DNA from 2 places in the Pseudoalteromonas sp. S4741 genome. Region 2 is predicted to be linked to the other one. Evidence: predicted binding sites of a transcription regulator. Region 2 holds the regulator's gene; the other holds the start of a gene.
What was found. The regulator ArgR, encoded in region 2, controls arginine synthesis, uptake and breakdown. The targets are predictions, from matches to a motif close to ANTGAATANNTATTCANT.
Positions count from the first base shown of each region.

Region 1 (15,908 bases), on a different contig from region 2:
AAATTTTCGTTTTCTTTAAAGCCTTTTGAAAGTAGATAATGATGACTGTAGTTATCTTTTAAAACCGCAATACGGTATTGCTTAGCCTGCTCTAAATTAGTTAAGGAAATACCTTTGCTTTTAAGGGAGTAAAAATTAGTGTCAAATTGGGCGAGCTTAGCAAACCAAATAAAATTATGTTCCCGCTCAGGCGAACGAGAAATAGAAAATATACAGGTTTGGGGATCTCTCAGTGCAATATTGTAAGCCATACTCCAATCGCTTACAGAGATTGAATAATCAATGCCTGCGCTATCAAGCGCCAATCGGACTTTATCGGCAGCATCACCTACTAAATTGTTATTCGCGTCCAGATACTGCGCAGGCGCAAAGTTCTCTGTTACAACAGTAAGTTTAGCCGCACAATGATGGCTTACAATGAGCAATAATACGAAATACCACTTAGTCACAATAACCCACTATATAAAATTTAAGATGTTACTTTTTTGGTAAAAGCAAATTTAATATAGCGGATTAATTACAAATAGCCAATTTTGGGCCTGTGGGATTAACGATTCATTGCTGCAATTAAGAATGCTGAAATTTTAGCGCCTTCTCTAAGCGTCGTCTCTGAGCTTGATTGACCCACTAATGAGCTGTCGGTAAACGGCGCGATTTCCATCATATCTGCTCCGGTTATTGGAAACTCATCGGCAATGGCTGACAAAATATCAAGCGCATGCTGTGGTGTTAACCCATTTTCTTCAGGTGTACCTGTTGCTGAAGCAAATTGAGCATCTAGTGCGTCAATATCAAAGCTTACATACACTTCATCAACCTTGTCAGCCTTTAGTTGCGCGATTGTATCGGCAGCAACAGCGGCTGCGCCACGCTCAATAATTTCAGCAGCCCAGTGCTGTTTAACGCCAAAGGTACTTTCCCAATGTGATTTAGGCTTACCACTTGAGCGAATACCAAATTGAATTAAATGATGTGGCGCGGGTAAAAATTCTAAAATATGGGTACACCAAGAGCCAAAACATAAATCGATGCCCAAACGCTCTACGAGTAAGTCGGTGTGGGCGTCAAAATGAATAATAGCCGTACGTTTACCTTGCTCGCGTTTGGCTTTTAAGTACGCTTTTGTCAGCGGGTAACTAATAGAATGATCGCCACCAATGCCAAAAATTCCTTTATCGTGGAATGTTGCATAAAAGCTGTCACATACATCTTCGGTAATAGACAGTGGACTTACGAAATGATCGTTATTGTCATTGCCATAAAGCGCTTTTTGGCAATTGGTAATTGTTGCCTCGTTTAAGTATTTATCGTGTAATAAATGCGGTATTACGCGCACATCACCTAAGTCAAATGAACGACACTGTGTTTGCTGGTCAATTAGAGCTGAACGTAAAAACAAAGGCCCCCAGTTAGCACCGCGTAAAATACCACCACCACAATCAGAGCTAATCCCCAACATAACCGCTTTGTGGGGTGAGTTAGGTAATTCATTTAGCGAGTCACGCCATAAAACATCGACATTTTCAGTTTGACCATATAATTTATTTCTGAGTGCTGCTTTGCGTTCTTTTGCCGTATTAACCGTGAATACACCATCGCCAGGTGCACATAAACAGTGTTCAACTTTATTTTTAAATGCTTGAAATTGTGTGCTCATTGTAAACCCTTTTTCAATCTGAATATCTTGTCTATTATTGAGTAGTTATGCAAAACGACGAACGCTGAATAAATTAAAAATTAATTGTATGTGGTTATAAAAATCACTGAACGTTGTGTTCTGCGAGGTTAGGTCAGCGGCAAAACAATACAAAACCTACTAACTAACCTTATGAATATAAACAACTTAAAATTTAGCTAACAACTCTTTTAGCTAGCTACTGGTTTGCTCTGAGGTATGAATATAGTGTCTGAGCAAACAAGTCAACTGGCTCATTTTGTTAGTAATTTTAGCCATTGATTGAATATTCAGAGTTAATGAATAAACCAATACGGACATCCGTCCTGTACTTCATTTAGGTTTCTCGTAATCATGCTAAATTGACAACAACTCTTATTAAAAAGGCTTAGTTATGGAAAAGGTATTTCACTTAGGACTGTGTATTGATGATTTAAAAGGTGCAAAACTGGCTATTGTTCCAGGGGATCCAGATCGTGCAGCACGCATTTCACAGTTCTTAGATAATCCAACCTGCCTTGCTCAAACCCGTGAGTTTCACATTTATTTAGGCCAATTAAACGGCCACTCAGTGGTTGTATGTTCAACCGGTATCGGCGGCCCTTCAACGTCAATTGCGGTTGAAGAACTGGCTCAACTTGGCGTACGTAGCTTTCTTCGCATTGGCACAACAGGCGCGATTCAGCCGCACATTAACGAAGGCGATATTTTAATTAGCCAAGCCTCAGTTCGTTTGGATGGCGCGAGTCAGCATTTTGCACCGCTGTGCTACCCTGCTGTTTCTGATTTTTTTGCCACTCAAGCGATGGTAAAAGCCTGTGAAAACCTAAACATCGATTTTCATATCGGTATCACCGCTTCAAGCGATACCTTCTACCCAGGACAAGAGCGTTACGATACGCATTCTGGTTATGTTCCTAAGTCATTACAGGGTAGCTGTGAAGAATGGCAAAAACTAGGCGTGATGAACTACGAAATGGAATCGGCTACTTTATTTACTATGTGTGCCGCTCTTGGCCTACAAGCAGCCTGTGTTGCCGGTGTATTAGTAAATAGAACACGTCAAGAAATTCCTAACGTAGACCACGGCGAGATTGAGAAAAAATCGGTTGCCGTGGTACTTGAAGCCGCTAAAGTGTTACTTGGCTAATGTTGCGCTAATAACCTCAAGTGTTGGCAAGCCAGTAAAGCTTGCTAACACGGCTTTTGCCACCCCAGATTGGTTTTCATGACCAGCCGTTTCTAATAACGTAACTGATTTTACTGTTTGCTTATCAAAGCTCAGTCCTGCTAAAAACAACTGACTCACAGCACTTTGTAATGGCGATAAACTCGGGCTGTACGCTGCATTTTCTGCATAGCTGCCATAAAAATCACCGTTTTCAAACGTACTTATTTTTACTGCACTGTAATTTTGGCTGTACGGCACATAAGCCGCTAAAGCATAACTCATCAGCTTTTCATCAAGTTGTTCGTTTTCAAAACAATTAGTTTGCTTTGCTGGGTTAAATAAGCTGTGCTCATTGCCTAAATCGGTTGGTCCAAATGAGTGAGGTAATAACTCTGCCAATTTAAAGTTTTGTGCTGGCAGTAAAATATCAAGCTCTTTCGCATCAGCGAGTTCATTCATAAATTGACGACAGTACCCACATGGGAGATCACTAATCGCTATTTTAAGAATTTTTTTACCGCCATTTAACCAGGCATTATTAATGGCAGATTGCTCACCGTGCACCACTAAACTAAGTGCTTGATGGTCAAACTCAGCGTTAGCGCCAAAATAAAAAGTAGTGTTTCCTTGTGAATCGAGCCCTTTTGCAATTGCGCCGACATGAAATTTGGAAATAGGTGCAACCGAAAACTCTGAAGCCATAGGCACTAAGCCTTGTAATAAAATATCTTCGCTAACATTAAGCTCGGTGCAAAGCGCTGAAATATCGTTTGGGTATAAAATACCGCGTTGAGTTTTTAATTGACTGCGTAGAGCTTGCGTTTGCGCTACGTTTAATGAAATGTGTGAATTGCTAAGTGCTGTATTATGTTGCACTTTAAAAGTTGCTGAAGCCATAATAGTTTTTATTTGATCAATGGCCAAGTAGTGTAAAAGGTTGGCAAACTAAATACCAGCCTATTCAACGTAAAAAAAAGGAACACGTCGTGTGTTCCCTCTAAAACTAATCTAGTTTTGGATTAACCTGTATTACGCATACCCGCTGCAATGCCGGTCATAGTGATCATCAAAGCATTATCTATATCGTTTTCATTGCCTTTATCATCGCCACGAGAACGACGTAATAACTCAACTTGTAATACATTCAGCGGATCGGTGTATGGATTTCTAAGCCCGATAGACTCTTTGATCCAAGGCTGATCAGCCAATAAGCTTTTTTGTGGGCTTAATGATTGCACTAACGTTATAGCTTCACCAAGTTCATCACGTAAAGCTACACCCAGCGGCTTATACATCTCTTCCACCAGCGCATTATCGTAATGCTCACTCAACCAGCTATCCGCTTTACTAAATACCATTTCTAGCATTTCTAAACGCGCCCTAAAAAATGGCCATTGCAAGCTCATTTCACTTAAGGTTTCTATACCGTATTTTTCAAGCGCGGCTTTAAGCCCGCTCAATGCACCTAACCATGCAGGTAACATTAACCGGTTTTGACTCCACGCAAAAATCCATGGAATAGCACGTAAGCTCTCAACCCCTCCATTTGGATTTCGTTTTGCAGGCCTTGAGCCTAAAGGTAATTTTGACAGTTCCAATTCAGGTGTCGCCATTCTAAAGTAAGGCACAAAGTTTTCATCGTGGCGCACCACATTACGGTAATGCTCACACGACACATCGCTAATTAATGCCATTACTTCGCGCCACTGTGATTTAGGCTCTGGTGGTGGCAATAAATTACTTTGTAGTACCGCACCCGCATAAATATTTAAGCTTTGTAATGCCACATTAGGCAGGCCAAATTTAAAGCGGATCATTTCACCTTGCTCTGTTACCCTAAGCCCACCTTTTAACGACCCCGGCGGCTGAGAATGCAATGCTTGTGCAGCAGGCGCACCACCACGGCCAACCGTACCCCCACGGCCATGGAATAAAATAAGCTCAATACCGCGTTCATCCGCTAGTTGTACGAGCTTATCCATTGCCTCATATTGTGCCCAACCAGCAGCCATCATGCCTGCATCTTTGGCTGAGTCTGAATAGCCAATCATTACATTTTGGGTGTTTTTAATGTGTCCACGGTACCACTCGTTATTTAAAAGTGTAGTGATGACGTTGTGGCCATCGTTTAAATCATCCAAGGTTTCGAATAAAGGCGCCACAGGCAGTTCAAAACCACAGCCAGACTCTTTAAGTAATAGCTGCACTGCTAATATATCAGAGGCAGTTCGTGCCATAGAGATAATGTATAAACCAAAGGTTTTTTCATCTTGTTGCGCAATAACATCAAAGGTGTCGAGCACCTCTTGCACTTCTGGACTTGGTTGCCAATGCCTAGGAATTAGCGGACGACGTGAATTGAGCTCTGTCAGTAAAAAAGCTTGTTTGTCTTGCTCTTCCCATTGATTGTAATCGCCAATACCTAAATGACGAGTTAATTCAGAAAACACATCGCTGTGTCTTGACGAATCCTGTCGTACATCCAGTTTTGCCAAGCGCAAACCAAAGCTATTTACACGATGGATCACATCTAATAGCAAGCCATCAGCAACCACTTGCATATTGCATTTTAACAATGAGCGATAACACACCTCAATTGGGTGCTTAATTTGGTTAATATCAGTTATTAAATCTTGTGATTCTGTACGCTTGTTTTTAATTTTAGCGCTTAAGTACATCACTGTTTCAGCTACTTGGTTTTTAAGCTCTTTGAGCACGGCTCGATAAGGTTCAAACTCTTGCCCTGCCAGTTTAATGAGCTCATCACTGGCATCAGACATTGAAAGTTCAGCACACAAAGTTTCTAAATCACGCTGGTATAAATCCAGCGCCATCCAACGGCCATGATCGAGTACTTGCTTAGTCACCTCAGCGGTTACAAACGGGTTACCATCCCGATCTCCCCCCATCCACGACGTAAATTCTATCGGGCTGTAGTTGGCTGGTAGCTCAAGGCTCAAATGCTGTTTAACATGCTGGCTAAACTCACGTAAAAAACGTGGCACGGCATCCCATAAGCTATTTTCAATTACCGCATAGCCCCATTTAGCTTCATCAACAGGGCTTGGACGAGAACGACGAATATCGTCAGTATGCCAAGCTTGGCTAATAAGCTGCGCAATTCGATTTAATATCGCTTCGCGCTCTTGCGCAAGGTTGTCGGTTCGCTCAAGCGACGCTAAACAATCGCTTAGTTCAACATGTTTGTTAATAATAGTACGGCGAGTCACTTCGGTTGGGTGAGCGGTTAGTACTAAGTTTATGTGGAGTTTTGAGAGTGTGTCGGCTAAATGATTATGATTAAGCTGACCTTGTTCGGCCTTTGCTGCTAACGTTTTTAATGTTTGAGTGAGAGGATTTAGTTGGCAAAAACCAACATCATTAAAACGTGATACGGTATGAAACTGCTCTGCAACATTAGCTAAGTTTAAAAAATGATTAAATGAACGGGCAACCGGTAAAAGCTCCTCATCACTAAGCGCATGGAGTACATCAATTAACGCTTGGCGATCGGCTTCATGGCCACTGCGAGATGATTTTGATAAAGCCCGAATTTCTTCTACTTTATCTAAAATCTCTTGGCCTTGGGCATCTTTAATAGTTTGTCCTAATAATTGACCAAGTAGATTTACATTACCTCGCAAGGCGGCATATTGTTCACTCATTTCTAGCTCTCCTTCGTTTCTTGGAGACCTATTAATATCACTAAGAGGGAATATTTAATAGATCCATTTGCATTGTCTTGTCGTAAAAAAGCATATGTAAAATAAACACAAAGCGATAACATGATCATTTTTTACGATGGCAATTGCCCACTGTGCAATGCAGAAATGCAACATTTAAAACGTGCCGATGTTGATCATAAAATTACACTAGAAGATTTAAATGCGGATGATTTTAGTGAACGTTTTCCTGCAATCGATAAACAAAATGCCATGGATTTATTGCACGCCCAAACTGATAAGGGGCAGATGATTTACGGCTTAGACGTCACTTATCAAGCTTGGCGCACCGTTGGCAAATACCGTTGGCTTAAAATAATTCGTTTGCCCGTAATTCGCTTTTTTGCCGATCATGCTTACACTTTTTTTGCAAAATACCGCCATCATATAAGCCGTTTTTTAATGCCCAATGCGCAGTGTAGTAATGGTCAATGCAATATCAAATCTAAAGGTGAAAAATGAAAACAGTGATTTTATTTGGCGCCAGTAGCGCCATTGCACAATCCTACGTAAGTCATTTAAATCAGCAAGCAGCACAATTTAATATAATTTGTGTCAGCTCATCGAATATTGAGCATAATGATGACAGGGTAACCTATTTCCACAGCGACTACTCGGCGCAAAGCCTAAATGAGCTAACCCAGTCGTTAAAGTCACAACAAATTGAGCTTGCTCAGGTAATAATATTTAATGGTCAATTACACAACGACCAGCACATGCCAGAAAAAAAGCTCGAAGAAATTAACAGTGATTATTTTATGCAGCTTTTGCACTCTAATACACTTGTCCCCCTGCTGTGCTTACAAAGTATAGTGCCATTGCTTAATCACAAAACTCATTGCACAATTACTGCTTTAAGCGCTCGTGTAGGCAGTATTAACGACAATAAATTGGGTGGCTGGTATACCTATCGCGCATCCAAGTCTGCGCTGAACATGCTATTTAAAACAGCCACCATTGAACTTGCTCGTCGCGCTAAAAATACCAAACTTGTTTTATTTCACCCAGGTACTACAGATACACAGCTCTCTAAGCCATTTCAAAAAAATGTGCCCGCAGGTAAACTGTTTACCCCTGATTTTGTTGCTCAGCAATTATTTAAATTTACTTACGAAAACCCACAGCTAGAACTCAACGGCGAACCTGCCTACTTAGATTGGCAAGGAAACACCATAAAATGGTAAGGAACAAACACATGCATTTTTCGAAAGACCGCATAGCCGCACTTGAAAAACATACCCGTACACACTTTATCAATTCACTTTCAGGGTTTAAAAGTGCAAACTTAATTGGCACACAAGACTTACAAGGTAATACCAATCTAGCCATTGTCAGTTCAGTTATTCATTTAGGCGCTCACCCACCGCTAGTAGGCATGATAATGCGCCCGCACAGCGTACCAAGGCATACATTCGAAAATATTATAGAAACAGGCGTTTATACTATTAACCAAGTAAATAGTGATATTTACCAGCAGGCACACCAAACATCGGCACGTTACGCTAAAGATGAGTCTGAGTTTAATGCAACCGGTCTCAAAACAGAGTACTTAAACGACTTTAAAGCGCCTTTTGTTGCACAAAGCCGACTAAAATACGCAGTAAAATTTGTAGAGAATCAGCATTTAGCTGTTAATGGCACTGAGCTGGTTATTGGCGAAATAATGGATGTTTATGTAGATAAATCAGCACTCCAAAGTGATGGCTTTTTAGACTTACAAGCCATCGATACCGTTGCAGTAACCGGATTAGATAGCTACCACACGGCGAATAAGCTCAATCGTTTACCCTACGCGAAAAAATAGCCCAAGGTTATCAAGTCCTTGGGAATGAGGGACTTGATAACTTCCTCTATTTGTTCAATCCCTTGTTCACTAATCGCAATTAATTTGAATTGAACGCATTTAGCCTACACACTATGCAAAATTTTGTAGGAGAAATATATGACCACAGTTGGTATTGGTACACACACACCCGAACAAGCACTTGCTAGTTTAAGCAATATGACCCACTCAGTAACGCCAATTCAGGCCGATGAGTATTTAGTGCGTATGGCCAAAGCGCAAGCTTATATGCAAGCTAATAATATTGATGCGATATATTTAAATGCAGGTACTAACTTAACGTATTTTACCGGTATGAAATGGTACGCCAGTGAACGACTAGTCGGCGCTATTTTACCCGCCATGGGTGAGGTGCAATACATTGCCCCCCATTTTGAAATTGGCTCTTTAGATGGCTTTAAAGTCATTGATGGCCCAATACACGGCTGGCAAGAACACGAGAACCCGTTTGAGCTATTCGTTAAAGTGCTTAAACAACTGAATATTAGTGACACCGCTACCGTGGGCATTGATGAAAGCGCACAGTTTTTTATTTTTGATGGCATCAATAAAGCCAGTTCAGGGTTAAAACTAGTTAACGCACAACCTGTAACCGCACATTGTAGAATGCATAAATCAGCCAATGAATTAGCATTAATGCAATGTGCCATGGATATGACTTTAGCGGTTCATCAGGCTACGGCGAGCATGCTTTATGAAGGAATTAGTACAGTAGAAGTCGAAGAATTTATAAAAAAAGCGCATCAAAAAGTAGGTGCTCCGGGAAATTACTTCTGTATTGTATTGTTTGGCCTTGCTACCTCATTCCCTCATGGTGTAAAAGATCCACAAATTTTGAAAAAAGGCGACATGGTCCTTATTGATACCGGATGCAAAGTACACGATTACTTGTCTGATATCACGCGTACCTACGTATTTGGTGAAGCAACCAGTCGCCAGCGCCTATTTTGGGATTTTGAAAAAGCAGCCCAGTTAGCAGCTTTCAATCAAGCCGCCATTGGCAAAACCTGTGAATCGGTTGACGAAGCAGCCCGCAGTTACTTAGCAGCTCAAGGCTTAGGCCCTGAATACCAAACACCAGGTTGCCCACACCGCACAGGCCATGGTATTGGCTTAGACATTCATGAATGGCCATACTTAGTGGGCGGCGATAAAACCCCGCTTGCCACAGGCATGTGTTTTAGTAACGAGCCAATGCTGGTTATTCCAGATGAGTTTGGTGTGAGATTAGAAGATCACTTCTATATGACAGATGACGGACCGCGTTGGTTTACCCAGCCAAGCCACAGCATTGACGACCCATTTGGTTTAAACAGCTAACCTGAAAACATTCAATAAAAGAGCAGCACTTTCGCTGCTCTTTTTATGTTCAATGATTGATAAACTAAACTTCATCCCAATATCCATTGTTATTAAAAAGCAATCCTTCAAGGATCCTTATGAAAAACTTAAAAATAGATATCGTCTCAGATGTAATGTGCCCATGGTGTATTATTGGGTATAAAAACTTAGAAGCCGCATTGGCAGAATTAAAAGACGAAATGAGTGCGGATATTACATGGCACCCTTTTGAGCTTAATCCGGATATGCCACTTGAAGGGCAAGACTTAAACGAGCACTTGCAGCAAAAATACAGCTTAACCGAAGAAGAAAGCGCACGAAATCGTCAAAACATGGCGGATGCGGGTGAACGAGCTGGCTTTACCTTTAATTTTGACGGTAAACGCATCATGATCAACAGCTTTGATTTACATCGCTTGCTAATGTGGGCTCGTGAAGAAGGTAAGCAAACTGAGTTAAAACTGGCGTTTTTTGAGGCACACTTCACCGATTTAAAATATTTAAATCAAGAAGATGCATTACTGGATGTGGTAGAAAAAGTAGGCCTTAACAAAGACACAGCCAGAGAAATTTTACACTCAGATAAATACGTACAAGCGGTACGCCAAGAGCAAAATAACTTTAAACAAATGGGAATAACCTCAGTACCTACTTTCATTATAAATGATAAGTACGCGCTTACCGGTGGGCAACCGAGTGAATCGTTTATTCAAGCACTTAAGCAAATAAGTGAAGAAGAAGCCAACCAGGAGCAATAATTTTTCGGGTTAGGCTGCATTTTGCGGCCTAACATTATTAGTTTTTTAAGTTAAACACCTGTCTGTTGTTTAAATTAAGCCCGTCCTCAACATCATGATAATAGCGCTCATAAAGCGCGTTCAACTCACCGCTATCTGCTAACTTTGTTAAGCCTTGCTCTAATAACTCAATGATTGCTTTGTTATTTTCGTTTGCGTAAAAATAATAGTAATTATCGTATTGCAGCATAATATGTGGCTCAATAACAAAGTTATACTGAGGATGTTTACGTATTTCGGCTTTTATTGCTGTAACTGAACGCGGAAAATAATCGCCAAGTCCTTCATCTAACGCTTTTAACATGCTTTCATAACTCAAATCACCATTAACTGTTAGACCATTGTTTTTTAAAACATAAAAGTCTGACCAACTTTGTTTTTGCAACGAAATAAATGGTTTTAGCTGTGCCAAGGTTTTGATCTCAGAAAATTCTTTTAACCGACTATGTTTAACCATGAGCAAGCGCTTTGAATGCAGTCCATTATAAATAGGATAACTTGTGTGGATTAAATATCTTTGCTCTGCGAGGACGCTTGGCATAGTTAACCAAGCTAAATCAACATCACCGTTACGTTTGAGCTCTTGCAAAATCCTCTTGGTATTCATTGGCTCAATGCTGTAGGCAATATTGAGCTTTACATTAACCTCTGCAAAGCTCTTTTCTAATAACGCTAAAATATAGTAGTTTTTTGGTATGCCTTGGATGCTTGGTTTGCCAAGCTTAAGGGTAATTGTTTGCTCAGTGCTACTGGCAAAAAATGACACTGCCATTAAAATCAAACTGCAGCATAAAATAATAAGCTTCATAGTTATTCCAAGTTGCTTTAGCATGTAACAAACTGAACAAATAATAAGTATAGCGGCAACTTAAAATTGCGTTAGTTTATGTGCGATAAAGTACCTTAATAACATGCCAACCAAATTTCGTTTTTACTAAATGCGGTTCTAAAATTGCACCACTAAAGGCCACCTTATCAAACTGTGGAACCATTTGACCTCGTCTAAACTCACCTAAATCACCGCCTTTTTTACCCGATGGGCATGACGAATACTTTTTAGCTAAAGTTTGAAACTTTGCGCCTTTGCCTAATTGCTTGATGATGTCTTCTGCAATCTCTTTATGTTTTACTAAAATATGCAGTGCGTGCGCCGTATTTGCCATGTAAGTGCCTTTTTAATGCTTAAATTTAAACGCCGCGATTTTAGCACAGCCAGTACATTCAGGCATCTATTAAAGCACTTATAAATAGTGGGCTTGGTCTTGCTTTGAAGGGATCCTGCAATAGTGATATTTATCAAATAAGGTATATCGATTTGATGCAATTTTATCATAAAGCCAATTATTAAAACGATTTGGCAACACACTAAATATACCACTAAGTTTCCACGGATAGCCTAGCTGTTTAATCACCTCAAAAAATGCATGGCTTTGTATAAATGCTTGAGCGTTTTCAATGTAAACCATAGAGGCAAAATCAGTTGTCGAATAGCCAAAGTGCATTAATATTTGCTGCCCTTTTGGCGATTGTACACTGCACAGTTTAAACATGGCCTGAGGATCGTGAGCAATAATAAAATTACACCACGCACTACAAAGCTTGCACTGGGCATCGAACAGTATAATTTTTTGGCTTTTTATTAGCGCGGCGGTATGGGTCATTAATTGCTTGCTCAAGTGAGGGCTTATTGCTGCACAGGTTTTTTTTGTAGCTTGCGCTGCAAAGTGCGTCTATGCATATTAAGCTGCCTTGCAGTCATTGATACATTACCGTTGTTACTGTGTAATACATGTTGAATATGCTCCCACTCTAAACGCTCGGGTGACATAATCTCTTCAGGAATTTCGGTTACTGTCGATACCGGCTCTACTTTTAGCGCTTTTAATAAGCTTGCCATATCGACAGGCTTAGTTAAATAGTCATTAGCGCCCAAGCGCATCGCCTCTACGGCTGTAGCTATACTTGCAAAGCCGGTAAGCAATACAATATGCGCCTTGGGTAACAAGTGTCGCAGCGGTGCAATAAGCGCCAGCCCATTTTCATCTGCTAACTTCATATCTAATAAAATACAATCAGGTTGCTGCTGGCGAGCCCTAAGTAAGGCCTCTGTTTGGTTATGTGCAACCTCACAGTTAAAGCTGTGTTTTGTTAAGCGCCTTACCAAAGTGGTAGCAAGGTTAATGTCATCTTCAATAATTAGCAGCTTCATAGCGCCGACTCGGTTATTAATAGTGGCATTTGTATCTTGGCCACCGCTCCACCATCGGGGTGATTATAAACAGTTAACGAACCATTTAAACGCTCAAACGTGACATTTGATAGCATAACCGCTATTCCCATGCCTTGCTCGCTGGGCATGAGCTGCCCGCCTAACTCCGCTAACTCGGAGGATAAAAAACCAGCGCCAAAATCCCGAATAATTAACGCAATACTTTGCGCATCTGGCTGTTGCCAACTCAACTCTAATTGCATTTGGCCTTTTTTTTCGTTAGCAAGTGCTGCATTTTGTAATAAGTTTAAAATAGCAGGTAGCAGCATGGCATCACTTTTTAATGTGGCTTTAGGCGCCTCATTAAGCCAGTTTATTTGTTGATTAGGGTATTGTAATAGTAACGTATCATGAATTTGATTTTGCAGCTGCTCTGCTTTTATAGGTATTTGCGTGTTTTTATCTCGTAGCTGCATAGAGAGCTTTCTAAAATCATTAAGCTGAGTGCGGCATTGCAGCAAGGGTGATTGCATTTGCTGAATAATTTCATTGTTGGGATGCTCTTCTACAAGCTCTTCAAACAATAATTGTAAATTAGCAATAGGCGTTGCTAATTGATGAGTAATTTGCGCCGCTGCGCCATCGAGAGTAACCAGTTGTTCACTACGCAACTGTTTCTCTCTAACTTTAGCAATAGTGCGCTCACGTTGTTGTAAAGCACGGTTCATTGCACCAATAACCAACGCAATCACGCAGGCACTGATAACAAAATTAACCCACATGCCAATAAAGTGGCCACTCATGTTCATTTGGTGCATGCTATGCTCTGGCATTTTAATCAGTAGCATGCTGTAGGCAGCGATAGCCAGCACAGCAATATAGGCAAGCCCACGAGCGCTCAATGTAATTGCCGCTATCATAATAGGTAACAATAATAACGACACAAATGCGTTAGTTGCACCGCCACTTAAAGACAACAAAATAGTTAAAAAAAGTACGTCAGCGGTCAGTTGCATCAGCATGCCAACAGGCTTTGCTTGGCTAACATTTCTATAAGCAAAGATACTTGCTAACTGAAAAACCGCCTCAAGCGTAATAACGGCTAGCAACGGCATGAGCGCAATTTGATGCTCTAATAAAAAATAAACGCTTAACACTGCAATAAGCTGCACAGCAATGGCGCCACTGCGCAGCATTAATAACCGGCTAATAGCAGGATCGGTTTTAATTAACACAATAAGATTCACCTGATTGAATATACATTACTTTGTTATCCATTATAAATAATGCTTTTTAAGTAATGATTTCATAATAAGCGCCTCATATTAGCTGCTCACTCAGCCGCACTCAAGCATATATGGTCAACAAAGTATTTGTATTCTATTAAGCTTAGAAAGCCTATGAGCTATTGTGTAAAACAGGCACAATCATTAAAAGCTTTTAATTAACACAATAAAAACAAATCAATTACCTTTAAACAAAAATGCAGCAAATAGTCCGTAAAATAGCAGTAATTACTAAGCAAACCATGCTATAAACTAGTGTTAACAACTAATTTTTGATATAACGTCCTCATTAGACGAACACGTCATACCACTTTTAAGAGAACACACTATGCCTTACGCACATATCACTGGTTGGGGTAAATGCATTCCACCAGCAAGCATCAGCAACGACGAAATAAGTGAAATTGTAGATACAACCGATGAGTGGATCACCACACGCACAGGTATCAAGGCACGAAGAGTTAGCCATGTAAGTACTGCTGAACTTGCTAGTGTGGCTGCAAAACATGCCATTGCTTGTGCTGGCGTAGATGCAAAAGATATCGATTTAGTTATTTTAGCAACGTGCACCCCCTCAACAGTAGTTGCAAACACCGCCTCATTAGTACAAAAAAATATTGGTGCCACAGGCGCTGCAGCCATGGACACCAACGCGGCATGTTCTGGTTTCTTATATGCTTTACAAGCTGCGACAGCGCAAATTCAAGCTGGCATGATCAAAAAAGCCGTCGTTATCGCGGCTGAGCGCATGACGTGGTATGTAAACTGGGCACGACGCGACAGCGCAGTATTATTTGGTGATGGTGCCGGTGCCGTTGTGCTTGAAGCAGCAGAAACACCTGCAGGCTTATTAGGGACTAAAACCGGTTGTGACAGCGAAGATCGTGATATTTTACACATTACTAATTTTGGCAGTGATTTAAATAAATATGAGCCAATTGGTCCATCAGACCTTTTATTTGAAGGCCGTGAAATATTTAAACGTGCCGTTAAAGGCATGAGTGAAGCCTGTGACGACGTGCTTGAACAAGCCAATCTTAAGTTAGACGATATCGATGTACTAGTTCCGCATCAAGCCAATCTACGCATTATTCAAGCTATTCAAAATCGCTTAAAAGTGGATGACGAAAAAGTAATGGTCAATATTGGTGAATATGGCAACACCTCTGCTGCCACCATTGCAATTGCATTGTGTGAAGCCGTTGAGCAAGGCTTAATTAAACCGCATGCAAATATTATGTCGGCGGCATTTGGAGCTGGCCTTACTTGGGCGGCAAGCTATATAAAATGGGGCGAGCGAGTAACGCCTATTGCACTTAGTGATGCTAAGCTTCCACCGTGTAATAAAACGGGTTTAGAGCTTGTTGCACCGGCTGTAAAAGCGTGTAAAGACGCAGAGCCTAGCTAAAAGCTAATATACAACCATGCACATGTATTGATAAACAGCGCACTGCTTTTAGTGCGCTTTTTGCTTTTTAAGGAAAATATATGCAACTACTAGGCATTCATCATGTAGCCATCATTTGTAGCAACTATCCACGCTCTAAACATTTTTATAGTGAAATATTAAAACTCACGATTATTAATGAGCATTATCGTGCACAGCGTCAGTCTTACAAACTCGATTTAGCTTTACCTGATGGAAGTCAGTTAGAATTATTTTCGTTTAATGATGCGCCAAGTAGACCAAGCTACCCCGAAGCTCAAGGACTTAGACATTTAGCATTTAAAGTTGGGTGTATTAATACTGCTAAACATTATTTAGAGTCACACAATGTCATCGTCGAAAATATTAGAGAAGATGAAATAACCGGCAAAAAATTCACCTTTTTTGCCGATCCAGATGGCTTACCCCTTGAGTTAT
Region 1 covers NZ_PNCN01000058.1:341-16,248, forward strand. The annotation lists gene CWC30_RS09320 (substrate-binding periplasmic protein) at 1-449, opposite strand, end outside; gene CWC30_RS09325 (arginase family protein) at 548-1,657, opposite strand; gene udp (uridine phosphorylase) at 2,070-2,825, shown strand; gene cdd (cytidine deaminase) at 2,814-3,743, opposite strand; gene ppc (phosphoenolpyruvate carboxylase) at 3,866-6,511, opposite strand; gene CWC30_RS09345 (thiol-disulfide oxidoreductase DCC family protein) at 6,632-7,030, shown strand; gene CWC30_RS09350 (SDR family NAD(P)-dependent oxidoreductase) at 7,027-7,752, shown strand; gene CWC30_RS09355 (flavin reductase family protein) at 7,764-8,372, shown strand; gene CWC30_RS09360 (M24 family metallopeptidase) at 8,511-9,731, shown strand; gene CWC30_RS09365 (DsbA family oxidoreductase) at 9,851-10,510, shown strand; gene CWC30_RS09370 (substrate-binding periplasmic protein) at 10,548-11,357, opposite strand; gene ppiC (peptidylprolyl isomerase PpiC) at 11,434-11,712, opposite strand; gene CWC30_RS09380 (thiol-disulfide oxidoreductase DCC family protein) at 11,791-12,210, opposite strand; gene CWC30_RS09385 (response regulator transcription factor) at 12,234-12,758, opposite strand; gene CWC30_RS09390 (sensor histidine kinase) at 12,755-13,993, opposite strand; gene CWC30_RS09395 (ketoacyl-ACP synthase III) at 14,373-15,452, shown strand; gene gloA2 (SMU1112c/YaeR family gloxylase I-like metalloprotein) at 15,533-15,908, shown strand, end outside.
Region 1: CWC30_RS09325 (arginase family protein) is a predicted target of ArgR. The motif match lies at 1,694-1,711, and genes of this name have one in related genera.

Region 2 (14,137 bases):
CAATGCTTAATTGCCAAGCATTACTGTATTTGTGAGGGCGCTGAGTACGCAAGCTGCAACGCTGCAGTATGCTTACTTATGTATCACAATGAAAGTTTTAAACCGTCTAATACAGGGCGTTTAATTGCGGAAATAGTTCCTGATAATCATGCGTTTCGTTGGGATAGAACCTCCCCAGAACCTGCTTTATTAGCATTATTGAATAATGATAAATATCAGCCTTTTGTGATTTTTCCGGCTGAAGATGTTGAAACTGATAGGGTGGTAACCCAGGTTGAAACGCATGCAGGTAAACAGCCATTGTTTATATTTTTAGATGGTACATGGCGAGAAGCTAAAAAAATGATTCGTAAGAGTCCTTATTTAGATAACTTACCTGTGCTTTCTATTACCGCAGAAAAACTCTCAGATTACCGATTACGTGTAGCGCCCCATGCTCATCAGTTAGGAACGGCAGAAGTAGCTATTATGGTATTAGCATTGGCCGGTGAAGTTGATGCGAGCACTAAATTAGAGCAGCATTTTATTAAGTTTCGCGACGCTTATTTACTTGGTAAACGTAATAAAGGCAGGCCCGAATAAAGTGCAGAGTATTAATACGAAAAAGCTGAATTTGACGCTTGAGTATAGCCTAAACATATATAATTTGGCTGACCGCTGACTTTCAGGCAAAAGAAAAGCGCGAACCATCTCTAGTCGCGCTTGCGGAATCTTCTAACTTTGTTGCATCCTGCAATTGAACCTAATCAACTCCAATTTTTACGATCCGTGTTATTACAATATTACTTTCTAGTTCTATGTAATATAGGCTATCCGGGCCTGTCTCCATAAATCCCTAAAACATCCTGTAAGGTAAAATCTATTACCAATCCTTATGGCACATCCGAGTGCATTCCCTTTGTTACCATTCCGTTGTGTTGCCTTTAAGGCCTGTCCTTTTTGTTCCCTATCCTTTATAAACAACTATTCCGCTGTTGTTATCCATTATGCATCATCCTGATGCTATCCCTTGTGCAACAATCCATTGCGATACTCATCCTGAGCCTGTCCTTAAATCCCTGTTATCCTAAAAACCAAACCTTGGTATTCGAGTAGTTAATCCGTTTCCATTTACTCGGTAAGCGTCGTTGCTTATTTATGGGTTAATTATAGAGAGTGATTTGCAGTAAATGTAGGATAAAACCGCTTATGGTTTATGTTCTTACAAATGAAATATATTTAAATAACTTAAAATACAATAGCTTAGTTTGTTTTTAGGGTGCTGTGCAGGGTGTTTTTACTCATTTGCTGTCATAAGCGTAAGAGATATCTTACAGGGGTTTTCTTTTTTGGGCGTATTTATCACGAAGTGATTATATAAAGTGTGCACTTTTTAGTTCATCGCGGTAAAATTAATGATAATAATTATTAGTCAGGTAAGAAAATATGAAAAAAACACTCGCGCTTGTTGTTGGGTTAATTATCTCAGCACCTGCTGTTGCAACCGATGTTGTGAATATTTACTCATTTAGACAACCTTTTTTAATTAAACCTATTTTAGATGATTTTACACAGCAAACAGGCATTAAAACTAATGTTGTGTTTGCTAAAAAAGGCCTAATCGAGCGTGTTAAGCGTGAAGGCAAACACAGTAAAGCAGATTTAGTTTTAACGTCTAACTTTAGTGCGTTAATTCAGTTAGAAGAGCTAAAGCTAACGCAAACTATTGATAGTGAGCAGGTTAATAATAATGTGCCGGCTGCATTTCGTGATGGCGATGGTCAGTGGGTGGCGCTCACTAAGCGAGTGCGAAATGTTTACTCTTCAAAAGAGCGTTTAGGTCCATTACCTAAGCTGAGTTATGAAGATTTAGCCGAACCTGAATATAAAGGTCAAATTTGTACTCGCTCTGGTAAACACCCTTATAATTTAGGGTTAGTGGCTTCTATGATTGCTCATCATGGTGAAGTCCAGACTAAAACATGGCTTGAGGGTGTAAAAGCGAATTTAGCGCGTAAGCCGCAGGGAAATGACCGTGCGCAAGTTAAAGCCGTTAAAGAAGGTTTATGTAATTTAGCTTTAGGTAACAGTTACTACTTAGGTAAAATGTTGCAAGATGAAGCGCAAAAACCGTGGGCAGATGCGGTTAATATTAATTTTCCAAACCAAACTAACCGTGGTTCGCATATTAACGTATCGGGTGCGGTAATTACTAAGTATGCTAAAAACCCTGAAAATGCCTTGAAACTTATAGAGTATATGACCGACAATAAGGCGCAAAATATGTATGCCTCGCTCAATATGGAGTACCCGGTCAAGCCAGGTGTTAAGCTTTCAAGTTTGGTTGCATCATGGGGAAGCTTTAAGGAAGACAGCTTACCGCTTGATGAAATTAGCAAATATCGTCCATTAGCCCTTAAGCTAATTGATGAGGTGAAGTTCGATCTTTAATGACTTATAAATTTCAGCTGTCGAAGTGGCAGCTTATTGCGTGGTCGACGGGTTTATTACTGTCGACCCCGTTGTTTTTTCTACTAGTAGAATCTTTACAAGGCGACTCAGAGGTATTTACCCACCTGTGGAATACCGTGCTGTGGGACTATATAAGTAATACCGTATTGCTGGTTTTAGGTGTAGGGTTACTTAGTTGCCTGATTGCGTTGCCACTGGGTTGGCTCACCGCTTATTGCCGTTTTCCTGGCAAACAACAGTTTGAATGGGCACTGATGCTGCCACTTGCCATGCCTACCTATATTATTGCTTATGTGTACACGGATTTACTCGACTATGCGGGGCCGGTACAAATAACTCTAAGAGAGTGGTTTGGTTGGCAGTCGCCAAGTGACTACTGGTTTTTTGATATACGCACCTTACCAGGGGCAATTGTTATGATTGCGCTGGTACTCTACCCGTATTTATATTTAATTTTTAAAACTGCACTGCGAGAACAATCTTTTAAGTTAGTCCAAGCCAGTCAGTTAATGGGGCTAAATGCATGGAAAAGCTTTTTTAAAGTCAGCCTTGTATTATCCCGTGGTGCCATTGTAGCGGCCCTTGCTTTGATCAGCATGGAAACCATGGCTGATTTTGCCACCGTAAGCTATTTTGCTGTCAGTACATTAACCACCGCCGTATACGATACCTGGTTTGGCTATTATTCATTAACTGCAGCAGCAAAAATTTCAGGGGTGATGTTACTACTGCTGTTCTTAGCATTGATCACCGAGCGTTTTAGCCGTCGTAACCAAGCGGTGTTTGAGCGTCAATCGAGCGTGAACAGTGAAGCGCTTTATATCCTCAAAGGCAAGTCTGCGTGGCTAGCAACTGGGTTTTGTAGCTTTATTTTAATTATTTCGTTTATTATTCCGATGGTTGTATTGCTCAAATATGCAGTGATGTATTTTGATCAAGCGTGGAATAGTGAGTTTTTTAGCTATGCATGGCAAAGTTTAAAAGTGGCGGCTGTAGTCAGTGTGGTGACTATTATACTGAGTGTTTTAGTGGTGTTTTATCAGCGCATTGCAAAACAAAAAAATCCATTAATACCCGGGCGTTTGGCTAGTACGGGCTATGCGTTACCCGGCACAGTATTAGCGATAGCGGTATTGTTGCCACTCACCCTATTAGAAAATACTATTAACCGCACTTTAGCTCCTTATGATTTAGATATTGGCTTATTACTTACTGGTAGCTTACTCACTATTATTTTTGCTTATATAGTGCGGTTTTACGCCGTTGCACACGGAGCTATTGAGTCGAGCTTTTCACGCATTAGTCCCTCCCTTGATATGGCAAGCCAGTCAATGGGAAAAAGCCAAGGGCGCACATTATGCTTAGTGCACTTACCTTTATTACGCCGAGGCTTATTAACCGCCGGTTTATTGGTCTTTATCGAGTGTATGAAAGAGCTACCCGCAGCTTTGTTGTTAAGGCCTTTTGATTTTGAAAGCTTAGCAACTCATGTGTTTCAGTATGTAAGCGATGAACAATTAGAGCTGGCCTCTATATCGGCTTTGTTTATTGTGGTGGTGGGGTTTATTCCGTTATATTTTATTAACCGTTCAATGGAGCAGCGTAGCTAAATGAGTAGTTTGATTTTACAAGGCGTGAGCTATGCATATAACGGGACTAAGGTGATAGATAATTTAGATTTAACCTTAGGTAAAGACGAAATAGTGTGTTTACTCGGAGCCAGTGGCTGCGGTAAAACCACCACACTTAAAGCCATTGCAGGATTAATTGAAGCCAAACAAGGGCAAGTATTTATTGATGGTAAGCTAGTCAGTGATGCTAATACGTTTGTTTCACCTGAGCATCGTAATATTGGCATGATGTTTCAAGACTATGCGTTATTTCCGCATTTAACGGTGGCTAATAATATTGGCTTTGGCCTAAGCGGCATGAGCAAAGCAGATAAACACGCACGCGTAAGTGAAATGCTAAAGCTGGTACACTTGGTAGGCTGCGCCGATAGATTCCCTCATCAACTCTCTGGTGGGCAACAGCAGCGAGTAGCGATTGCACGTGCATTAGCTTATAAACCTAGCTTACTGTTACTTGACGAGCCATTTTCTAATATTGATACCCAAGTACGATTTGAGTTAATTGCCGACATTAGACGCATTATTAAGGCGCAGCAAGTATCGGCTGTGTTTGTTACTCACTCAAAAGAAGAGGCGTTTGCTTTTTCAGATACGCTTGCGGTTATGCACCAAGGTAAAATTGCGCAGCAAGGTACGCCAGAACAGCTTTTTGCTAAACCACGTTCAAAGGAGGTTGCAGAGTTTCTGGGTCAGGGCATATACTTAAGCGCCACCGCATTAACCGCCACTGAATATCAAACGCAGTTTGGGGTGGTTGAATCAATACAGCCACAGCAGCATGGCGTGGCGGATAAGGGCGTTATTTATGTGCGTCCGCATCAACTTGAACTTGTTAGTAATAACGATACTCAACAGCAATGTGAGCGGGTTAGTATATTAAGTAGTCGCTTTATTGGCTCTGCTTATGTATACACTGTGGTTATTGCTGAGCAAGAAATAGAAGTTGCAGCTCAGTATGGCCAGTCATTTGAAATTAATGAACAGGTTATAATAAAAATAAAACCGCACACGGTGAATTTTTTTTAATCGTAATTAATCGCTGTGTTTTGCTCTAAAAAGTAAGGAATGACAATGGCGCAAGCGCAATCAGGGATTTGTGCTGAAGCAAACTTACACGGTTTGCACTTATTTTTTAATGTACTTGATGGTCACGACGAACTACTTCGCGCTAAGCTTAAAAAAGTGAGCGATATTGAAGATGAGTTTAGTGATCAGTTCTCTGAATCTATGCTTTCTTGTATGGTCGCCATTGGCGCGCAATATTGGCCACACATTCTGCCTGATTATATGCCAAGTGAGCTGCGAGGCTTTCCTAATATTACCCATAGCGATTTTGTGATGAGTGCAAGGCCATGCGATTTATTTGTGCAAATCCGCTCAGACAGAGAAGATGTAAACCACCTGTTTGCATTGCAAATATTAAAACTTTTCAACCCTGATGTTGAGCTGGTGGAGCAAATTCGAAATTTTCGTTTTTTAGATGGCCGTGATTTTAATGGTTTTATTTATGCGGGCGATACTCCGCATGGTCGTCAAAAACGGGTAACGGCCCTCGTTAATAAGCCCGATAGCTTTGAAGATCAAGGCAGCTATATTCATGTTCAGCGCTATAAGCATGACTTAACGTTATGGCAGCACTTGTCGTTGCAAGAACAAGAACAAATAATGGGGCGTACTCGTCTCGACAATACCCTAATAAGCCCCGCACTTGAAAGCAGCCATGCGACTCGAAGTGAATTAAAAGATGAACAGGGACAAGCATTATTACTAAATCAAAGTATGCCTTATGGCGACGTGTATGAGCAGGGAATGTTAATGATTATGTGCTCGGCTAAAGGGGATGCATTCGAGAAAGTGCTCAACAGCCGTTTAGGGCAGGGGGAGCATTACGATCATTGGCTTGACTTTACTCAAGCAGATATGGGCTCTGCGTTTTTTGCACCCTCAGTGCGATTTTTAAAGCAGTTATAAAACAAGCCAGTAACGGCTACGTATTAGCATAGCCGTAACAATGATAACCAAACGTGTTTAAACCGTATCAAACAAAATACGCACACGCTCTAATGTGAGGTCTATTTCTGATACTTTCGCTGGCGCAATAAAAATAGTGTCATCGCCGGCAATTGTTCCTAATACGCCATCTGCTTTACCTAATGAGTCAAGTAAACGGGCAATTAGCTGCGCAGCGCCTGGGCTGGTGCGAATAATAATCATCATTTCGTTATGCATAATGTCAATAACTAACTGGCGTAACGGGCTTTTAGCGGTTGGTACACCCATTTCGGCAGGTAAACAGTACACCATTTCTTGTTTTGCATTGCGGGTACGTACCGCGCCAAACTTACTTAACATCCGCGACACTTTACTTTGGCTAATATTATCAAAGCCTTGTTCTTTTAATGCGTCGACTATTTCGCCTTGTGAGCCAAAATTTTCTTCTTTTAAAAGTGCTTTAAAGGCTTTTACCAATGCTTCTTGTTTGTCTTGTGGTTGCATAGTGTCTAGTTAGTTATGTTGTCGATACTGCAAATTCTACACAAAAATGCATATTTATGCAGCAGTTGTTTAGGTTTTGCTGCGTTTAAACAGTAAAGTTTACAACTATGGTCGAAAATATAGTTAAAATAGGCAGGATAAATTTGTTTTTAGTCGCTAATTTCTTTATCTTATGAACCACAAATATTTCCTTCCTCAAATCACGGAGAATTCCAATGAAAGTTGCTGTATTAGGTGCTGCAGGTGGTATCGGTCAAGCGTTGTCTTTATTATTAAAAACAGGCTTACCAGCTGGTTCAGAATTATCACTATATGATGTTGCGCCAGTAGTTCCTGGTGTTGCTGTTGACCTTTCTCATATCCCAACAGATGTAAAAGTTGAAGGTTTTGGTGCAGATGCACTAGATAAAGCATTAACAGGTTGTGATATTGTTTTAATCCCAGCGGGTATGCCGCGTAAGCCAGGTATGGATCGTGCAGATTTATTTAATGTTAACGCAGGTATCATTAAAACATTAGCAGAAGGCATTGTTGCTAACTGTCCTAAAGCGCTTGTAGGTATTATCACTAATCCAGTTAACGGCACTGTACCGATTGTTGCTGAAGTATTCAAAAAAGCAGGTACTTACGATGCTAAGCGTGTATTTGGTATTACAACACTCGATGTTATCCGTTCTGAAGCGTTTATTGCTGAACTTAAAGGCGTAGACGTAGCAAGTGTTAAAGTACCAGTGATTGGTGGCCACTCAGGCACAACCATTCTACCGTTACTTTCTCAAGTTGAAGGTGTTACTTTCACTGATGAAGAAGTGGCTACACTAACTCCTCGTATCCAAAATGCAGGTACTGAAGTAGTTAATGCTAAAGCGGGCGGTGGTTCTGCAACATTATCTATGGGTGCTGCAGCAGCACGTTTTTGTATGTCTCTAGTTAAAGGCCTACAAGGTGAAGACGTTGTAGATTATGCATACGTTGCTGTTGAAAATGGCGATGCAGAGTACTTTGCACACCCAGTACGTTTAGGCAAAAATGGCGTAGAAGAAATTCTTTCTTACGGCACTTTAAGCGCATTTGAAGAGCAAGCTAAAAATGACATGCTTGAAACGCTGAAAAAAGATATCAAAGAAGGTGTTGATTTTATGGCGTAATAGCCAAAATTAACCAATAAAAAAGCCTGCGTTTGCAGGCTTTTTTATTGCTCGGAATTATCTACACAGTATTACTTAGTGGTCGCGGTCAACCGCTATTCTAGCTAAGCTAATTAGTGCTTGCTTGTAACTCGACTCCGCTAAGCAATCTAAACAGGCAATTGCTTTATTAGCTTCTTGCTCGGCTTTCTCCATGGTGAACTCAAGGGCATTGGTATGTTTGAGCGCAGCCAGTATCTCGTCAAGGTGCTCCATACCATTACAGTGCTCAATAGCGTCTCTTATTAACTGTGTTTGATGCTCACTACCGTGTTGCATTGCATATATAAGAGGTAACGTCGGCTTACCTTCAGCTAAATCATCGCCAATGTTTTTACCAAGTTGGTCGGCATCAGCGTTGTAATCTAAAACATCATCCACTAACTGAAAAGCAGTACCTAAATGCATACCATACAAATTAAGTGCCTCTAGTACAGTATCGTCTTGGTCAGTAATAATGGCCGCAAGGCCCGTCGCTGCTTCAAATAGCTTGGCGGTTTTAGAATAAATAACCTGCATATAACTGGCTTCAGTGGTATCAGGGTCGTTGCAGTTCATTAATTGCAGCACTTCACCTTCAGCAATAATGTTGGTTGCATCAGCCAGTACTTGCATTATTTGCATTTTACCAAGACCCACCATTAGCTGAAACGAGCGGGTGTAAATAAAATCACCCACCAGTACGCTAGCAGCATTACCAAACTCAGCATTTGCTGTAGGTGTGCCACGGCGCAAATTAGATTCATCTACAACATCATCATGTAAAAGCGTTGCGGTATGAATAAATTCAATGATAGTTGCTAGCGTAATGTGATCTTTGCCTTGGTAACCTAGCGCTTTAGCCGCCAAAATAGCCAACATAGGGCGAACACGTTTGCCACCGCTGTTAACAATATACAAACCAAGTTGATTAACTAACGCCACATCTGAGCGCATTTGCGCATGTATTAGTTGATTGACGTCATTCATATCGCTTTCGATTAACGCCTGGATAGCTTTTATATCCATTGATCTCCGAGCCAATTTTAATGTGTGAACGGCGCAGATTGTACAACAAAAAATGCATTAGCTCGATATTTTGTGATGATTCCTTAAAAAAACACCCTTAATTAGGTTAAATAACCTATTAACCTTGTGAATAATTGATTAAACACCCTGGTTTAATTTTGAATCACCCTTGGTGGTTAATTGAACTACATAGGCTCGCTTTGCTATTGCTAATTTATTTTCTGTAACCGTTAAAAAGCGCTTGGCAAAGGGGGATTTTAATATAAAATAGGGGAAATATTGAATTGCTCTCAATGCAGCTACTTTTTATTCATTTAATTACAAAAAGAGGCTTGCTAGTTTTTACGCATTAGCGTAAACTTCGCGCCCTATTGAAGAATATTTTAGTTGCGTCGATTTGAGGGCGCACAGACGGAGTTAATTATGTACGCGGTTTTCCAAAGTGGTGGTAAACAGCACCGTGTGACTGAAGGTCAAACAATTCGTCTTGAGAAATTAGACGTTGAAACTGGTGCAGCAGTTGAATTTGATTCAGTACTTTTAGTTGCTGATGGTGAGAAGATCGAGATTGGTGTACCGTTCGTAAACGGTGGTAAAGTAACAGCTGAGGTTGTTTCACACGGTCGCGGTGAGAAGATTAAGGTTGTTAAATTTAGACGCCGTAAGCATTCTCGTAAGCAAATGGGCCATCGTCAATGGTTCACAGAAGTTAAAATCACTGGCATTAGCGCTTAATTAGAGGTACTTAGAAATGGCACATAAAAAAGCAGCTGGTAGTACTCGTAACGGTCGCGATTCAGAAAGCAAACGCCTAGGTGTTAAGCGTTTTGGTGGCGAATCAGTTCTAGCGGGTAGCATCATTGTTCGTCAGCGTGGAACTCGTTTCCACCCAGGCGCAAACGTAGGTATCGGTAAAGACCACACTATCTTCGCAAAAGCAGATGGTAAAGTTCAGTTTGAACAAAAAGGTCCTTTAAACCGTAAATACGTAACTATCGTAGCTGAGTAATCAGTAAGGTAGTTAAAAAACCCCGCCTTTGCGGGGTTTTTTGTTTTAAGCATGTTTAAATATATACCCAAGTGTTTTTATGCTCAGTGTGCTCTATAGGCCACTTAGGTATATAATAGAGTTATTAACAAGCCAATCCCTAAAGTGAGTAATCATGAAGTTTGTAGATGAAGTAGAAATTCGCGCAGAAGCTGGTGACGGTGGCAGCGGCATCGTGTCTTTTCGTCGTGAGAAATATGTTCCAGATGGTGGACCTGATGGCGGTGACGGTGGAGACGGTGGTAGTGTTTATCTACAAGCTGATGAAAACTTAAATACCCTTATTGACTATCAATTTGAGCGTTTTCACAGAGCAGAACGCGGTACAAACGGTCAAAGCCGTAATTGTACGGGTAAGAAAGGTGAAGACCTGATCGTTAAAGTGCCTGTTGGTACACGTATTATTGATGTTGATACACAGGAATCATTAGGGGATTTAACCCAAGATGGTCAACGAATTGTGGTTGCAAAAGGCGGTTTCCATGGCTTGGGGAATGCGCGTTTTAAATCAAGTACTAATCGTGCTCCACGTCAAAAAACACTTGGCACACCGGGTGAAGTACGTAACCTTAAGTTAGAGCTAATGCTACTGGCTGATGTCGGCTTACTTGGGTTACCAAATGCAGGTAAATCAACCTTTATCCGCAGTGTGTCAGCTGCAAAACCTAAAGTAGCTGATTATCCATTTACTACGCTGATTCCTAACTTAGGGGTTGTTCGTCCTGAAGCAAACAAATCATTTGTAATTGCTGATATTCCAGGTTTGATTGAAGGCGCGTCAGAGGGAGCGGGATTAGGTATTCGCTTCTTAAAGCATTTAGAGCGTTGTCGTGTGCTTTTACACATTATAGATGTAATGCCAGTTGATGGCTCTAACCCTGTTGATAATGCATTTGCAATCATCAACGAGCTACACCAGTACAGCCCTAAGCTCGCTGAAAAGCCACGCTGGTTAGTATTTAATAAAATTGATTTATTGCCTGAAGATGAAGCCAAAGCCTTATGTGAGCAAATTGCAGAAGAGTTGGGTGAGTCTGAAAATATTTACAGTATTGCTGCAATTAATAAATTAAATACGCAGCCATTAATTCACGACATCATGACGCTACTTGATAACATGCCTAAAGAGAAGTTTGTAGAAGTGGCAGACGAAGAGGTTGAATTTAAGTGGGATACCTACCATCAAAAAGCCACTAAAGGCGATGATGATGACTGGGATGATTGGGATGAAGATGATTACGACGTAGAAGTTGTCTACGAGCGTTAATTATAATTGTATATATTTAAAAGGAGCTAACGCTCCTTTTTTATTTTTTTAATAATAAAGAATTAGGTGTTTAGTGTGATAATTTCAATGATTGCAGCAATGGCAAACAACCGTGTCATTGGCTTAGATAATAAAATGCCATGGCATTTACCTGGTGACCTTCAGCACTTTAAAAAAGTAACCTCTGGTAAACCCGTTATTATGGGGCGCAAAACATTTGAATCAATAGGCCGACCGTTACCTGGGCGACGTAATATTATTATTACTCGTAATAAAGACTATCACGCATCAGGAATTGAAACAGTAACCACACCAGAAGCTGCACTTGAGCTTGTTAATGATGTTGCAGAGGTGATGATAATTGGTGGCGGAAACATCTACCAGCAGTTTTTAGCGCAGGCGCAGCGCTTGTATTTAACCTTTATAGACTTAGATGTTGAAGGAGATACACAATTTCCTGATTATAAAAGTGTTGCAAACTGGCAAATTGAAGATGAAATGTTGATGACGCCCGATGATAAAAATAAATATAGTTATAAGTTCGTAACTTTGAATAAAATTTCTTAACATTATTGCCAAAATCTGAGCGTGTTGGTACAATATTAAACAGTCGAGTACGAAAAAAGTATTGATATAAGGTATCCAGTCAATGATTAAATTACCGAAGCTAGTTGTAATTGCTGCTATTGCAGCAGGTTCGTTCGCTTATACTGCGCCTGCAAGCGCTAATGATCAGTTAGCTGTTTCAATCTGTGAATACATTGCTGGTGATGATAAAAACCGTCTGCGTAGCAAATTAAAAAGTTCACGTGTGAAAGTTCGTAATATCTATGATGCAGTTTTCTGTAATGGTAATAACTTATTGCGTCACGCTGTTGCAAGTAATGCGGTTGATACGGGTGAGTACATTGTTAAAAACTTATCAAAGAGCTCACTTGAAGATGGTGCCGATATAGCCTGGGCTGAGGCAAATCATGCAGGATCACCTTTAATCCCTATTATTAAAGACCGCGCAGGCCTTTAATTAAAAGCTTAATTTAAAAAAAACCGCGTTTATACGCGGTTTTTTATTAGTTACCTAAAACATCCTTCCATTGAGCTTTTATCTATCCTTCCCTCTGAGTTAGAAGTGCGCCTTTCAACACAGCTATTTTCACTAAATAAAGACATTAACGGTAAATACAGAGCTCTAGGAAAGCTCTCAGGTAACGATACTGCGCTTTTAGCAATTTCGCCGTAAGCCCTCGCCCGATGAGGGCGGGGATATAAGGCGTAAGACGCGTCAGTGGCTTAATCTGGTGTATTTTGACTATCTACATAAACCTTTAACGTTTCGATTGTTGCATCGCCAGCAGTACAAGCAAAGTATGAGCGAGCCCATAGGGCGGAGTTTTTACTCTGCCTTGTGAGGTGCGTATTTTTCAGTCGCAACATCCGAGACGAAACTGCCTTCAGGTTATTAACCATTACACTAATTGAGAGTTTTGGTGGATACGAAATAAGCAAATGCACGTGATCCTGTTCGCCATCCATTTCTATCAACTCACACTCCAGCTTAATGCAAGCAGATTCAAATGCCTCTCTTAATTGCTCTATCATAAGCCCAGTAAACAACTTACGTCTGTATTTTGTTGTAAACACTAGGTGAACAACCAACTTGCTTACGCTGTGCCTTTTTCTGAGATAGCCTTTTAACAACTCTTCTGTGTGTGCACTCACTTTACAAAACCTATTCAAAGTATTAATATATAGATATTATACACAAGAGCACTGAAATGTTAAGAGCAACAAAAGTACGCATTTATCCAACACAAGAGCAAGCTGAGTTTTTGATTGCTCAGTTTGGCGCTGTGCGTTTTGCGTATAATAAATCTCTACATTTAAAGTCTCACATGTACCGCAAGCATGGCGTGATATTGAATCCTAAAAAAGATATAAAGCCATTACTTGCCGTTGCCAAAAAGTCACGAAAATACCACTGGTTGAAGCAATACGACTCAATCGCTTTACAGCAATCCGTGATCAATCTTCACCAAGCGTTTGATAACTTCTTCAACCCAAAATTAAAGGCCAAGTATCCACAATTCAAACGTAGACATAGCAAGCAATCAAGCTATCACTGTGTCGGCGTAAAGGTGCTCGATGGCGCGATCAAACTCCCGAAAATGAAGCCTGTAGAGGCAAATATTCATCGTGAGATTATAGGGGAAGTAAAAAGTATTACACTCAGTTTGAGTAATACTGGAAAGTTCTATGCGTCAATACTTGCTGATGATGGGGCGGAAGTCCCATCGCCAATTCATACAGTGAGAAAGGTAACCGGTGTCGATCTCGGTCTATCTCACTTTGCTATTGAGTCAAACGGAAAAAAGACAGCTAACCCACGATTTGTAAAACGTGCTGAGAAGAATCTCAGACGTAAGCAGCGTCAACTATCTAGAAAAGAAAAAGGCAGCGCAAATCGAGCAAAAGCTCGATTGTTGGTTGCTAAATGCCATGAAAAAGTAGTGAACGCTCGCGCTGATTTTCAACACAAACTCTCTCGAACTCTCGTTGACGAAAACCAAGCGGTGATAGTTGAGACATTGAAATCAGCAAACATGATGAAAAACCGCAAACTGGCGAAACACATAGCGGATGCCTCATGGCATAGCTTTGTTGTTAAGTTGGAGTACAAAGCTAAAGAGCAAGGCAAGCACCTAGTAAAGCTCGATCAGTGGTACGCCAGCTCGAAAACATGCCATTGTTGCGGTCACAAAATGGAAGAAATGCCCTTATCGGTTCGCAAATGGGATTGTCCGTCTTGCGGAGTTAAAGATATAGATCGCGACTTCAATGCCGCCCTTAATATCCGAGATAAAGGTATTTTTGAATTAAAAGCGGCTGGACAGTCGTTTCTGCTTATGGAAGCTGCGTAAGTCTCGGCATTATCGAGCAACGGCTAACGAAATAAGAAGCATCGCCCGATAGGGCGGTGAGACGTCACACAATGCACTGAGATAAATGACGGGCTCAGCGTCATCGCTTATAAATTATGTACAAAAAGCCT
Region 2 covers NZ_PNCN01000074.1:228-14,364, forward strand. The annotation lists gene CWC30_RS11635 (tRNA-uridine aminocarboxypropyltransferase) at 1-582, shown strand, start outside; gene CWC30_RS11640 (Fe(3+) ABC transporter substrate-binding protein) at 1,426-2,430, shown strand; gene CWC30_RS11645 (ABC transporter permease) at 2,430-4,061, shown strand; gene CWC30_RS11650 (ABC transporter ATP-binding protein) at 4,062-5,108, shown strand; gene CWC30_RS11655 (Dyp-type peroxidase) at 5,154-6,053, shown strand; gene argR (transcriptional regulator ArgR) at 6,111-6,578, opposite strand; gene mdh (malate dehydrogenase) at 6,794-7,726, shown strand; gene ispB (octaprenyl diphosphate synthase) at 7,802-8,773, opposite strand; gene rplU (50S ribosomal protein L21) at 9,197-9,508, shown strand; gene rpmA (50S ribosomal protein L27) at 9,525-9,782, shown strand; gene cgtA (Obg family GTPase CgtA) at 9,937-11,088, shown strand; gene folA (type 3 dihydrofolate reductase) at 11,164-11,655, shown strand; gene CWC30_RS11695 (DUF3718 domain-containing protein) at 11,738-12,112, shown strand; gene tnpA (IS200/IS605 family transposase) at 12,379-12,807, opposite strand; gene CWC30_RS11705 (RNA-guided endonuclease TnpB family protein) at 12,864-14,006, shown strand; gene CWC30_RS11710 (methyl-accepting chemotaxis protein) at 14,092-14,137, shown strand, end outside.